3 regions of the Methylobacterium carpenticola genome follow, and region 3 is predicted to be linked to each of the others. Evidence: riboswitches for the same ligand, from Rfam matches in the RefSeq annotation. Region 3 holds a riboswitch; each other region holds the start of a gene.
What was found. A riboswitch is a leader RNA that binds a small molecule or an ion and turns the genes downstream of it on or off. The one in region 3 is predicted to bind cobalamin.

Region 1: linked by a shared signal. The riboswitch ahead of ACE101_RS03190 (TonB-dependent receptor) and the one ahead of ACE101_RS01435 (TonB-dependent receptor) in region 3 are both predicted to bind cobalamin.
Region 2: linked by a shared signal. The riboswitch ahead of ACE101_RS19330 (CbtB domain-containing protein) and the one ahead of ACE101_RS01435 (TonB-dependent receptor) in region 3 are both predicted to bind cobalamin.

The regions. Positions count from the first base shown of each region.
Region 1 covers NZ_JBHZEO010000001.1:665,837-670,107, forward strand. The annotation lists gene ACE101_RS03185 (PepSY domain-containing protein) at 1-362, opposite strand, end outside; gene ACE101_RS03190 (TonB-dependent receptor) at 370-2,484, opposite strand; cobalamin riboswitch at 2,740-2,932, opposite strand; gene ACE101_RS03195 (hypothetical protein) at 3,070-3,216, shown strand; gene ACE101_RS03200 (iron-containing alcohol dehydrogenase) at 3,225-4,271, opposite strand, start outside.
Region 2 covers NZ_JBHZEO010000001.1:4,124,917-4,129,187, reverse strand. The annotation lists gene cobW (cobalamin biosynthesis protein CobW) at 1-994, opposite strand, end outside; gene ACE101_RS19340 (DUF1636 family protein) at 991-1,347, opposite strand; gene ACE101_RS19335 (CbtA family protein) at 1,344-2,108, opposite strand; gene ACE101_RS19330 (CbtB domain-containing protein) at 2,191-2,367, opposite strand; cobalamin riboswitch at 2,398-2,598, opposite strand; gene cobU (bifunctional adenosylcobinamide kinase/adenosylcobinamide-phosphate guanylyltransferase) at 2,676-3,209, shown strand; gene cobO (cob(I)yrinic acid a,c-diamide adenosyltransferase) at 3,212-3,817, shown strand; gene ACE101_RS19315 (outer membrane protein) at 3,878-4,271, opposite strand, start outside.
Region 3 covers NZ_JBHZEO010000001.1:266,092-270,362, forward strand. The annotation lists gene ACE101_RS01430 (PepSY domain-containing protein) at 1-56, opposite strand, end outside; gene ACE101_RS01435 (TonB-dependent receptor) at 63-2,141, opposite strand; cobalamin riboswitch at 2,389-2,584, opposite strand; gene ACE101_RS01440 (hypothetical protein) at 2,890-3,024, shown strand; gene ACE101_RS01445 (Crp/Fnr family transcriptional regulator) at 3,352-3,960, opposite strand; gene ACE101_RS01450 (hypothetical protein) at 4,233-4,271, opposite strand, start outside.

The DNA of each region.
Region 1 (4,271 bases), 400 kb from region 3:
AGCGCGAGGGCGGTCTCGGCGGTCAGGGGCGCCACCGGCGCGCCGGTGACCGCGGACAGCACCTGCCGGCGGCCATCCGGGCCGACGAGGCGGTAGACCGGCTCGTCGCCGCTCATGGAAAGGGCGAGGGCGGCGGGGAAGGCCGTGGCCCCCGCCCGCGCCAGCGCCTCCTGCGGCCCGATCCGCACCGCGTCGAGGGCGAGGGGCGGCAGGGCCGCCCGCCGCTCGGCTTCCGTGAGGGCGGGGAAGCCGACGAACAGCATCACCAGCCCCGACACGAACCAGACCGCGAAGAACAGCCCGGTCGCGATGCCGAGCCAGCGGTGGCCGAGATGCAGCCAGCGCTTCAGGCGTTTGCGCACCGGCACGTCAGAACCGCACCAGATAGGCGATCTCGATCGAGCGCGGCTGGCCGAGGAGCCAGGAATTGGTGTTGCCCGACACGGCGTAGATCTTGTCCGTGAGGTTGTAGCCGCGCAGCGACAGGCGTGAATCCGGCGTCACCTGCCGGTCGAGACTGGCATTGACCAGGGTGTAGCCCGGCCGGCGCACGCTGTTGGCGAAATCGCTGAAGACCGGCCCGACATTGTTGATCCCGAGCCGCGCCACCCAGCCCGGGGCGAAGGCGTAGGCGACCCAGACATTGGTGACGCGCTCCGGCACGTCGACCGGCACGTTGCCGGCGTACGACACCACGGTCCCGTTCACCGGCTGGGAGAAGGCGTCGTAGCGGGCCTGGAGCAGGGCGGTGTTGGCCTCGATCCGCCAGTGATCGTCGAGGGCGAAGGCCAGGGCGGCCTCGACGCCCCGCGAGGATTGGCGGCCGACCTGCCGCGACACGGTCGGACGGTCGGGGTCGGGCACCAGGAGGTTGTCCTTGGCGATGTGGTAGGCGGCGAGCGTCCACTCGCCCCGGCCGCCGGCGAAGATCCCCTTCGCGCCCGCCTCGATCTGCTCGCCCGTGGCGAGGTTGAACTGCGCCTGCGACACGCTCGTGGTGATCAGGCTGCCCAGCGGATCGGCCGCGGTGGCGTATTGCGCGTAGAGCGCGAGGTCGGGAACCGGGTTGTAGACCGCGCCGAAGCGGTAGCTGAGGGATTCGAAGGTCTTGGTGAAGGCCGTGCCGGCGAGCGGCCGCTCCACCGTGACGGTGGGGGAATCGAAGCGCACGCCGGAGATCAGCGCGAGCTGCGGCGTCAGCTCCAGCCGGTCCTCCGCGAAGACCGAGGCCTGGTTCATCCGCGAGATGATGTCCCGGCGGGTGCCGGCGAGGTTGAGGAAGGAGCCCGGCACCGGGCGCAGGAGATCGACGGTGGTCTCGCCGTCGAAGGGCGTGTTGCTGTCGCGCGCGAAGGCGACGTGGTTCACGTCGAAGCCCGCCACCACGGTGTTCGGCAGGCCGAAGAGGCTGTGGCGGTAGGTGGCGTCGAAGCGGTTCCCGACCTGCTCCTGATGGTGGAGGATCTCGATGTAGTCGCTGCGGCTGACCCGGCCCGTGGCCGGCAGGTAGGTGTACTGCTCCACGTCGCGCCAGTGCCGCTCGGTGGAGAGCCGGTAGGCGGTGTTGCGGATCGTGATATCCGCGCTCGGGGTCCACTCGGTGCGCAGCTGCGTCCAGTTGTCGAGCCAGGCGATGCGCGCGTCCTGGACGTTGTAGTTGGTGAAGCGGATGCGCTCCGGCACGCGGTTGTCGATGAGCGGCGAGCCCCAGTAGCGGGCGGGCTCGTTGGTGCCGAGGTCGTGCGAGAGGGTGAAGCTGAGGTCGGGGGCGGCCCGGAGCGTCACCGCGCCCGAGACCGCGAGGTTGCGGAAATCGCCGTCCGGCCGGATCCAGCCATCCGCGCGGTTGCCGCTGACGGTGACGCGATAGGCCATCGCCTCGCCGATGGGGCCGCCCGAATCGAGGGCGAGCCGCGCCGTGCCGTCCGAGCCGAGGGCGGCCTGGGCCTCGTTCACGGGCGTGAAGACCGGCTTCTTCGGCACCACGTTGATCACGCCGCCGATGGCGCCCTCGCCGTAGAGCACGGAGGCCGGGCCGCGCAGCACCTCGATCCGCTCCGCCGACCAGGGATCGAACGGGAAGGTGACGGTGCCCGCCCCGACATAGAGCCGCGTGCCGTCGTAGAGCTGCTGCACCGAGCCCGCCCCGGCGAAGCCCCGGCTGGTGAAGGAGAGGTTGCCGTTCCCGGGCGCCGCGATGCTGGTGATGCCGGTGGCGTTCTGCGTCACCGCATCCGCGATGGTGGTCTGGCCGCGGGCGCGGATGGTCTCGCCCGAGATCACGTCGATGCTGGCCGGGGTCTGGAGCGGGGTCAGGCCGAGGCGGCTGCCGGAGCGGGCCGGCGTCTCGAGGGCGAGGCCGGGGGGCGGACCCTCGCGGAAGCGGCCGGCCACGTCGATCGTGTCGAGGGCGATCTCCTGCGCGCCGGCGGGCGCGGCGAGGAGGAGGGCGAAGAGCGGGGAGGAGGCGCGAAGCGCGGGCATGGGGGATCCGAAGCGGGCCGTCGTCCCCTTCCGTAGCCGAGCTGGCAAGGGATGTAACGTTATAAAGTTACATACCCGGGACCGACGGGCAGCCCTGGCCGATCGCCCTGCGGCATCGGTTCGGGATTCGGGTCGGCGGGCGGCAGCGGTCACGGCGGGCGGAGGACGGGTGTGGCACGTCACCGCGAACGCAGCCGCACGGCCGCTTCGCGCCCGATCCGGCTCCCACCAGGACACCCCGCCCGGCGTGCTCGCGTGTGACCACGGCTGACGGCAGGTCTCCTGGCTCGCGGGTCAGCACCCCCCATCGTCTTCCCAGGGATGGCCCCAGTGACGTCGTGATGGAGGGCTCGCCGCTCACAGTTGCGGGGGCAGCCGCGGCTTCGGGCCTGCGCCCTCACCACGTTCCCTTTTGATCCCCGAGGGGAACCGTCGCCGCGAAGCTTAGCCTCAGGGGAAGGTTGGGGTCAATCGTTGCCCGGTGCCGGTGCCGGGGCTTGATCCGGATCAAGGCGGCGGCGTGCCCGGCCGGTGAGAACGATCCCCGACGACGCCATCCCGGCCGTCCCTGTCGAGGATCCTCCGATGACCGCTCACGTCCTGACCCTGCCCGTGCCGCCCGCCCGCCCGGCGGTTCGCACGCGGGCGGGCGACCTGCCCACCCTGACGCTGCTCGGAATCGCCGTCGCGGCCTCGCTGGTCACCGAGGTTCTGGTCCTGCTCGTCCTCTGACGGGCTCCTCAGGAGCGGGGTGCCTCCGGCGCCGCGCGGCTGCGCCCGTCCAGGGCCTCCGAGTAGATCGCGAAGGCGTCCGCGTAGGCCACCTCGCGCGGGTTGTTCACGAGGAGCCGGGTCTGCTTCATGGCATCCGCGGCGAGGCGCGGCAGATCCGCCTCGCCGATGCCGACCGCCGCCAGGGAAGCCGGCACGCCGCATTCGCGGCAGATCACCCCGAGGCTCTCCACGAAGCGGGCCGCGGCCTCCGCCGGGGCGAGCCCGGCCGCGGCGGGATCGAGGATCGGCGCGAGTTCCGCGTAGAGGCCCTGCGCCTCGGGCAGGTTGAAGCGCATCACCCCCATCAGCACCAGGGCGTTCGAGAGCCCGTGCGGCACGTGGAAGAGCGCCCCGATCGGATAGGCGAGGGCGTGCACCGCCGCGACCGGCGCGTTCGCGAAGGCCATGCCGGCGAGCATCGAGCCGAGCAGCATGCCGCCCCGCGCCGCGCGGTCGGCGCCGTCCCGGCAGGCCGCGCGGATATGCGCCGAGAGCAGCGCCAGGGCTTGGCGGGCGAGCTGGTCCGACATCGGGTTCTTGCGGTGCCGGCTCGTATAGGCCTCGATGGCGTGCACCATCGCGTCGATGCCGGTCGCCGCCGTCACCGGGGCGGGCAGGCCGAGGGTGAGATCCGGGTCGAGCACCGCCCAGTCGGGCAGGAGGGCGGGGGCGACCACGCCCTTCTTCTCGTCGCTCGGCGTCGTCACGATCGAGATCGGCGTCACCTCGGAGCCGGTGCCGGCGGTGGTCGGCACGAGGATCAGGGGCAGGCGCCGGCCCTTCGCCAGCCCGACGCCGTAGAGCGATTCGAGGGGCTCGTCGCTCCGCGCCAGATAGGCGACGAGCTTCGCCGTATCGAGGGCCGAGCCGCCGCCGATCGCGAGCACGAGGTCCGTCGCCTCCGCCCGGGCCTGCGCGGCCGCGGCCTCGATCACGGCGGCGGGCGGATCGGCCACCACGGCGTCGTAGACGGTGACGGCGAGGCCGGCGGCCGCGAGGGCCGCTTCCGCCGC
Region 2 (4,271 bases), 3.9 Mb from region 3:
CCGACAGGCCGATCACCACGAGGCGCCCGTCGCGCGGCTCTCCGGCCCGCCAGGGGCGGTCGTAATGGTGGGCGATGCGCCGGCCCACCCCCTGCACCACCAGCCGCATCGGCTTCTCGGCCACGGCGCAGAAGCCCTTGATGCGCAGCACGCCCGGCACCTCCGCGGCCCGCGCCACCCGGGCCGCGAGATCGTCCGGCGAGCCCGCCGCCGCGACCGGGACCGCCACGCTGTCGAAATCGTCGTGGTCGTGGTCCTCCTCGGTCTCGTGGTGCGAGGGGCGCGCCGCGAGGTCGCCCTCGGCCGCCGCGTTGAGGCCGAGCAGCACCCGCGGGTCGATGGCGCCGTGCGCCGTCTCCACGAGCTTCACCGCCCGCGGCAGGTGTCCCTCGATCTCGGCCCGCACCCGCGCGCGGCTCTCGGCATCGAGGAGGTCGCCCTTGTTCATGACCACGAGGTCGGCGCAGAGGAGCTGGTCCTCGAACACCTCCTCCAGCGGGTTGTCGTGGTCCACCGCCTGATCGGCCGCGCGCTGGGCCCGGAGCGCCTCCGGGTCGTCCGCGAAGGCGCCCGCGGCCACCGCGGGCCCGTCCACCACCGCGACGACGCCGTCCACCGTCACCCGCGAGCGGATCGCCGGCCAGTTGAAGGCCTGCACCAGGGGCTTGGGCAGGGCGAGGCCGGAGGTCTCGATCAGGATGTGCTCCGGCGGCTCGGGCCGGTCGAGCAGACGGTTGAGGGCGGGCACGAAATCGTCCGCCACCGTGCAGCAGATGCAGCCGTTCGGCAGCTCCACCACCGCGTCCTCGTCGCAGCCCGGCACGCCGCAGGAGGCGAGCAGCGAGCCGTCGAAGCCGACATCGCCGAATTCGTTGACGATGATCGCGAGGCGCCGGCCGTCGTTGTGCTCCACCACGTGGCGCACGAGCGTGGTCTTTCCCGCGCCGAGGAAGCCGGTGACGATCGTGCAGGGGATCTTCTGAAGCAGGGTCATGCGGGAAACGGGGGGATGCGGGCGACGACGCCCTTGCGGAAGGCTTCCGGGCGCTCGCGCCAGGGCACGATGCCGTCGGGCGTCGCCGCGTAGCGCGGCAGCCCGTCCCGGAGAATGGCGGCGGCGTTGGCCGGGTCGAGATCGCCGTAGACGTAGGTCCAGCGGCCGGGCGAGGCGACCGCGACCGTGCAGGGCCGCTTGCAGACCGAGAGGCATTCCACCGGCTCGACCCGCACGGCCTCGCCCGTGAAGGCTTCGGCGAGGGCGGTGTGCAGCCGGGCCCCGGCCCGCGGCCCCTCGGGCGGATCGCCCTCCGCCCGGCAGGTGGTGCAGACGTAGAGGGTGACGCTCATGCGGCCACCCGTCCGCGGCCGGTGCGCTCGCGGGCGACGGCGTCCCAGGCCCAGCCGAAGGACAGGCCGAGCACCGTCCAGAACACGAAGGCCACCGCGAGCGAGCGGGCCGCGAACTGCGCCGCCACCGCCGCCGGCAGCGCGCCGCTCTCGGCCACGTGCGGCGCCCCCCAGGCATGCGGCGCCACGATCAGCGCGAGGCCCGCCGCCGCCGCGACGGCCCCGCCGCGGATGGCGATGAGGTAGAGCCCCGCCGCGGTGGCGAGCGCCGTCGCGACCCACCACGCCTGCCGGAGCTCCAGCGCCTCGCCGCCCATGCCGGGCAGTTCCGGCGGCAGGCCGACCGCCGGGGCGAGGCTCGCGGCGAGGAAGCCGCCGATGGCGAAGCGCAGGGCTTCCCCGCGCGTGATCGTCCGTCCGGTCGCCAGCAGCACCGCGCCGAGGACGAGCGCGTAGCCGACCCCGCTCACCAGCGTGGCGAGCGCCGTGAAGGCGAGCCGCGGCAGGCCGGGCGCCGGCTGCCACTCCGAAGCCCCGGCATCCGGCGCCGTGCCGGCCGGGGCATGGCCGGCGCCGTGCTCGGCATGGGCGAGAACGATGAGCGAGGCCGGGCCGGGCTCGGGGGCGGTCAGGCCCGCATGGTTCTCGTACTTCTCCGCTTCGAGGATGAGCGGCGAGGTCAGGGCGAATTGCAGCCCGGACGCCACGCAGGCGGCCAGGAAGCCCGCGACGAGGGCCGCGGAGATCAATCGGATCGTCATGGATGGGATTCCCGCATGGCAAGCGCCCGCCCGGCGCATGGGGCGCCGGGCGGGGCCAGCACTGACGTGAGCGTGCGAGCGCTCAGTGGCAGGGGAAGTTGTGCGCGTGGCGCCAGTCGTGCGCGGCGTTGTGCAGCGCGACGGCCGGGGAGAAGCCCGACACGAAGAGCAGGCCGAGCCCCAGGACGGCGGCGACGAGCACCGCGGTCAGCCGTTCGCCGGCGAGCGCGGGGGAAAGGGTACGGGTGACAGCGACCATGACGAACTCCTGCCGCCCCGCCGGCGGCGTTGAGAGACAGCGGGTGACGGCAGGTCTCCTGGCTCGCGGCGTTGATGAAGTGCCCACCGCCTTCCCGGATCGCTCCAGTGGCCGATGGCGGGCATGCGCGCCGCTCACAGTTGCGGGGGCAGCCGCGGCTTCGGGGCTGACACCCCGTCCCGCGTTCCCTTTTCACCTCGTCGCCGAGGCACCGTCGCGGCGGAAACTAGCGGCTCGGACCCGGGCTTGCAATCGGCACGGGCTCGGCCGAAGGGAATCGCGGCTTGGATTTGTGGGGGAGACCCAAGGTGGCGAGTGACGCAGCGGCCCTGCCCCGCCTGACCCTGGTGCTCGGCGGCGCCCGCTCGGGCAAGAGCGCCTATGCCGAGCGGCTCGTCCAGGCGGCGGCGGCGCCCTGGATCTACGTCGCCACGGCGCAGGCCTACGACGACGAGATGCGGGCCCGCATCGCCGAGCACCGGGCCCGCCGGCCCGCGGGCTGGGAGACCCGCGACGCGCCCCGCGACCTCGCCGGCGCGCTCGGCGCGGCGGAGCCCGGGCGGCCCGTGCTGGTCGATTGCCTGACCCTGTGGCTCACCAACGCGCTCCTGGCGGAGGCGGATCTCGCCGCCGAGACCGGGGCGCTCGTGGACGCTTGCGCGCGGCACGCGGGGCCGCTGGTGCTGGTCTCGAACGAGGTCGGCTTCGGCATCGTGCCCGACAACGCGCTGGCCCGGCGCTTCCGCGACGAGGCCGGGCGGCTGCATCAGCGGCTCGCGGCCATCGCCGACCGGGTCGTCCTCGTGGTGGCGGGCCTGCCGCTCGTCGTGAAGGGAGAGTGAGGATGGAGACCGAGGAGGAGGCCCGGCACCGGGCCAAGATGGCCAAGCGCAAGGCCGTTCAGGACGCCGAGGTCGCGGGCAAGACCATCGAGAAGGGTCTGCTGATCGTCCATACCGGCCCCGGCAAGGGCAAGTCGACGGCGGCCTTCGGGCTGATGCTGCGGGCGCTCGGCCGCGGCTGGCGCGTCGGCGTGGTGCAGTTCATCAAGGGCGCGTGGGAGACCGGCGAGCGCTTCGCCCTCGACCGGTTCGGCGATCAGGTGGCCTGGCACACGATGGGCGAGGGCTTCACCTGGGAGACCCAGGACAGGGCGCGGGACGTGGCCGCCGCCGAGGCCGCCTGGGCCCAGGCCCGGCGCCTGATGGAGGACGAGAGCATCCGCCTCCTCATCCTCGACGAACTCAACATCGCGCTGCGCTACGAGTACCTGCCCCTCGCCGAGATCGTGGCGGTTCTGGGCGCGCGCAGGCCGGATCTGCACGTGGTCGTGACGGGCCGCAACGCCAAGCCCGACCTCATCGCGGCGGCCGACCTCGTGACCGAGATGGCCCAGGTGAAGCACCACTTCGCCGCGGGGGTGAAGGCGCAGGAGGGGATCGAGTTCTGAGCCCCCTGCGCTTTTGCGGCGGGATGGCCCTGCCGGGCCGCCCCGCTCACGCATCGCGGCTCAGAGGCCGTTGAACTTGTAGCTGAAGCCCGCGCGCACGAGGTTGCCCTCGGTGTGGTAGCGCGCGTTGTAGGAGCCGGTCGCGCCCGGCAGGCCGACGTTGTTGATTAGCACCGTGCGGTTGCCGAGGTCGTAGTGCAGGTACTCGGCCTTCAGCGTCACCGCCGCGGTCTGGACGCCGACGAAGCTCAGCAGGTTGAGCCGGGCGAGGAAGCTGTCGGCCGGGATGGCGTACTCGATGCCGCCGCCATAGGCGTAGCCGGTCTTGAAGTCGGTGACGCGGCCCGTATAGGCGAGCGCGCCGGCCGGGTTGAAGAAGGTCGCGCCCGTGGTCACGTCGCCGTAGGCGAGACCGCCCATGCCGAAGATGAAGAACCGGTCGAAGGCGTAGCCC
Region 3 (4,271 bases):
AGCCAGCGGTGGCCAAGGTACAGCCACCGCTTCAGGCGCTTCACGACCCGGCGCATCGCAGCTCAGAACGCAATGTTGTAGGCCACCTCGACCGAACGAGGGCGGCCCAGCAGCCAGTAGGTGGACCCGCCCGTGACCGGGTAGATCGTGTCGAGCAGGTTGTAGACTCGCACGCTGAAGCGCGAGGTGTCCGTGACGCGGTAGTCGAGGCTCGCGTTCACGACCTCGTAGGCTGGCCGCCGCACGGTGTTGGCGAAGTCGCTGAAGGTTTCTCCGACAAATTGCACGCCGGCCCGCGCCTCCCAGCGTGGCGCGAAAGCCCAGGACAGCCAGAGATTGGCCACGCGCTCCGGCACGTTGATCGGCTGCTTGCCTGCGAAGTTGACCGCAACGCCGCCAACCGCCTGTTGGAAATCGTCGTACTGCGCGTGCAGCAGGGCGAGGTTGCCTTCGATGCGCCAGTTCTCCCACAGACCGAGAGATACGAAGGCCTCGACCCCGTGCGAAGACTGGCTGCCGACCTGGATCGCCACGGTCGGGCGCTGAGGGTCGACGGTGAGCAGGTTGTCCTTCTTGATCCGGTAGCCTGCGAGCGTGAACTCGCCCCGGCCGCCCCAGAACACCTGCTTGTAACCGACCTCGACCTGCTCGCCGGTCGAGAGTTCGAAGTCCTTCTGTGCGAGTGACAGCGTGATGAGCGAGTTCACCGGATCGACGGCCGTGGCGTAGCTCGCGTAGAGCGAGCTGTCGGGCATCGGGTTGAAGACGACGCCGAACCGGTAGCTGACCGCACTAAAATCCTTGGTGAAGTTGGCGGACGGGTTGCGCAGATCCTCGCGGCGGACGGTCGGGGCATCGTAGCGCACGCCGGCGATCAAGGAGAGCTGATCCGTGACGATCAGCCGGTCCTCTGCGAACAGCGAGTACTGGTCTGAGGTGGTGGCGTAGCCGGGACTGGTTCCATTCACCCGAAGGAAGATACCAGGCGAGAAGACGTAAGGATTGACGGTGCTCACGCCGCCGTAGGGCGAGTTGTTGGTGTGCAGGAAGTCGATGTGGTTGACATCGAAGCCGACCACGAACTCGTTCTTGAACCCGAACAGATTGCCGCGGAATGCAGCATCGAAGCGGTTGCCGATCTGCTCCTGGTCGTGGAAGATCTCGATGTAGTCGGAGCGCCGGATCAGGCCGGTCGCCGGCACGAAGGCGTAGGTCTCGACGTCACGCCAGCGGCGGTTCGAGGTGAGATGATAGGCGGTGTTGCGGATAGTCACGTCCGCACTGGGGGTCCACTCGGTCTTGAGCTGAGTCCAGTTGTCCTTGAAGATGATCCGGCTGTCATCGACGTTGTAGTTGTTGAACCGGGTGCGTGGATCGACACGCCCGCCGATCAGCGGGGTGCCGAAGTAGCGCAGCGGCTCCTGGTAGCCGTAATCGTGCGAGAGCGTGAAGGCGAGGTCGGGCGTGGCCTGGAACAGCAGCGCGCCGGAGATCGCGAGGTTGGAGAACTCGCCGTTCTGCCGCAGCCAGCCGTCGGCCTGGTTGCCGCTCACGTTGAGGCGGTAGAACAGGTTCTCGCTGACCGGACCGCCCGAGTCGATGGCGAGGCGCTTGATGCCGTCGGAGCCTACCGCGGCGCGGGCCTCATTGATCGGAACGAGGGTCGGCTTCTTGGGCACCACGTTGATGATGCCGCCGATGGCGCCGTCACCGTAGAGCACGGAGGCCGGACCACGCAGCACCTCGATGCGGTCGACGTTCCAGGTGTCGAACGGATACGTGATGGTGCCAGCGCCGACGTAGAGCCGGGTGCCGTCGTAGAGCTGCATCACCGAGTTGACGCCGGCAAAGCCGCGGGCGGTGTAGGAGCCGAAGCCGTTGCCGGGCGCGCCGATCGTGGTGATGCCGGTGGCATTCTGGGTGACGGCCTCCTGCACCGTCTCCTGCCCGCGCTCGCGGATCTTCTGGCCGGAGATGATCTCGATGCTGGCCGGCGTCTCCAGCGGCGAGAGGTCGAGGCGGCTGCCGCTGCGGTTCGGCGTGGCAAGATTGAGCCCGGCTGGCGCGGCCGTGTAGGGGGTGGGTGCCAGCAGGTTCACGCCCGACCTCTGGCCTGCGACCGTGATCTGGTCGAGGGCCATCACGCTTCCGCCGGATGCCGGTGCCTGCTCCTGGGCATGCGTGCCCACTGGAGTGAAGATCGCAGCAGCGGTCGACAGGAGCAGCGCCGCCTTCACGCGCGCGCACGGCGGAGAAACAGCCTGGGGGAAGAGCGAGAACACGGGCGAGCCTCGGGCAACGGCAGTGGCACGTCACCGCGAGCAAGGTCGGGCGGGCGCGATGGCCCGCTTCGACACCCGTCAGGACACCCCGCCCGACGCGTTTCGCGTGTGACCACGGCTGACGGCAGGTCTCCTGGCTCACGGGTCAGGGCCTGCCATCGTCTTCCCGGGTGAGGCACCCAGTGACGCTGGTGATGGCAGGCTCGCCGCTTACAGTTGCGGGGGCAGCCGCGGCTTGGGGCATGAACCCGCACCGCGTTCCCTTTTGATCCCCGAGGGGAACCGTCCTGATCTGTGTTGCAGTCGGGTGTCTGACGGTCAACGGCATCCCGTAAGATCTGCTGGTGTGTGCCCCGCAGGGCACATCGCATTGATGTCCAGAAAACGACGGGACACTGCTGGCGAATTCCGGTGGGCGTGCACGATGTCGGGGAAGGGCAAGTCGGCTGGGAAGCGGTCGGTGCTGATGACCACGCTGCGGTGGCAGTCTGGCACGTAGCAGAACACGGCCGCTGTGGTATCGCCCTGCGCGCGCAAACTGCCGATCGTGGGCGGGGCGATCTCCCGGCCCTGGCGGTCGTAGGCACGGCGGGGATTGCGGCGTGTCATGCTCGCAGCAGTAGGCTCGGCGCGTTGCGCGATGATGGCGTGCGCGGACTACTCGGCCATCGCCGAGCGGACGTGGCCGACGAAGTTCGAGATGCGCACGCCGCGCTACACGACGCCGCTGCCGAGGTGCTGATGATCATGGCTGGCTCTGCACATGCGGTCGATCACAGCAGGGCGAGTAGACTGAAATTCAGTGTAAAAGTCAGGATTTGATCTGTCGGACAGTGTCAGGTTGAGGCGCGATCAAGGGGAGAGTAGTGCTCCTGCAGCAAGCCATTTTCGGCCTGAAAACCTCTGGCTTGGTTCGGTCAGGCGGTCAGGCCCCGAAGCCGCGAAGCGGTGCGCCGCAGGCGCAGGGCTTGACGGCGTGACCGCACGCCAAGCCATCCTCGGTCGGGCTGAAGGGAAGTGAGGCTGACACTGTCTGTCTAATCAAGTTCAGGATTTTACAATTGCAGGCTCATGATGCTGCCGACTTGTCCAAGTGCAGGTAGGCGGGGTCGAAGTCAGCCACCGCCACCAGCCTCTTCCAGTTCAATATCTCCAGTGAACGCCCCTGCCAGCTGATCAGCTGCTCCGCACGCAGGGTCTGCAGCGAACGGTTGACGTGCACCGTCGAGAGCCCGACTGCGTCGCCTACATCGGCTTGTGTGAGCGGGAACTCGCAGCGGTGATCCTTGGCCAAGCCGGTGGCGCTTAGCCTGACGTACGTCTCGCAGAAAAGGTGGGCGATACGGCCCAGCGCACCGCGACGACCCAGCCCGATCACCCGCTGCTGGTAGATCTGCGCGTCGATCAGTGTCTCTCGCCAGAGTGCCGCTGCAATCGTGGGGCGAGCAGCTATCAAAGTACGAAAGGCCTCGTGCGGGATGCAGGCGACTCTAGCGTGGGTCAGGGTAGCCAGAGCGCAATCTGTTGCGTGCAGGTACAAGGCATGCAGGTCGGGTACTTCGCCCGGAACATGCAACGAGAGGATCTGCCGCCTGCTGTCGCGCAACACCTTGCAGCGGATGAGCCAGCCCTCCACCAAAAGGTAGCAGTTGGACGGGCGGTTGCCTTCCTGAGTCAGATCCTAGCGTGCCCAGAGCACCTTCTCGTGGAAAGGCAGGCGTTCAAGAGCCAGTCGATCCTCGTCCGAGAGATTGGTGTTGCTCTCCAGTTTGCGGATCATTCGAGATGAGGGCGAGATCGATGACGCACTCATAGACCACCCACAGTGCAGGGACGTGGCGCGTTCTCTCCGATCAGATGGGCGCGAGAACGCGGAGGGGCGTGAACTGGTCGACCACCGATCAGATATTAGCGTCGCCTGTTCATCTCTGCCAACCTCGGCTGAACGACTTAAGCTACCCTCGCCAGCAGGATCGCCGTCCGGACCGC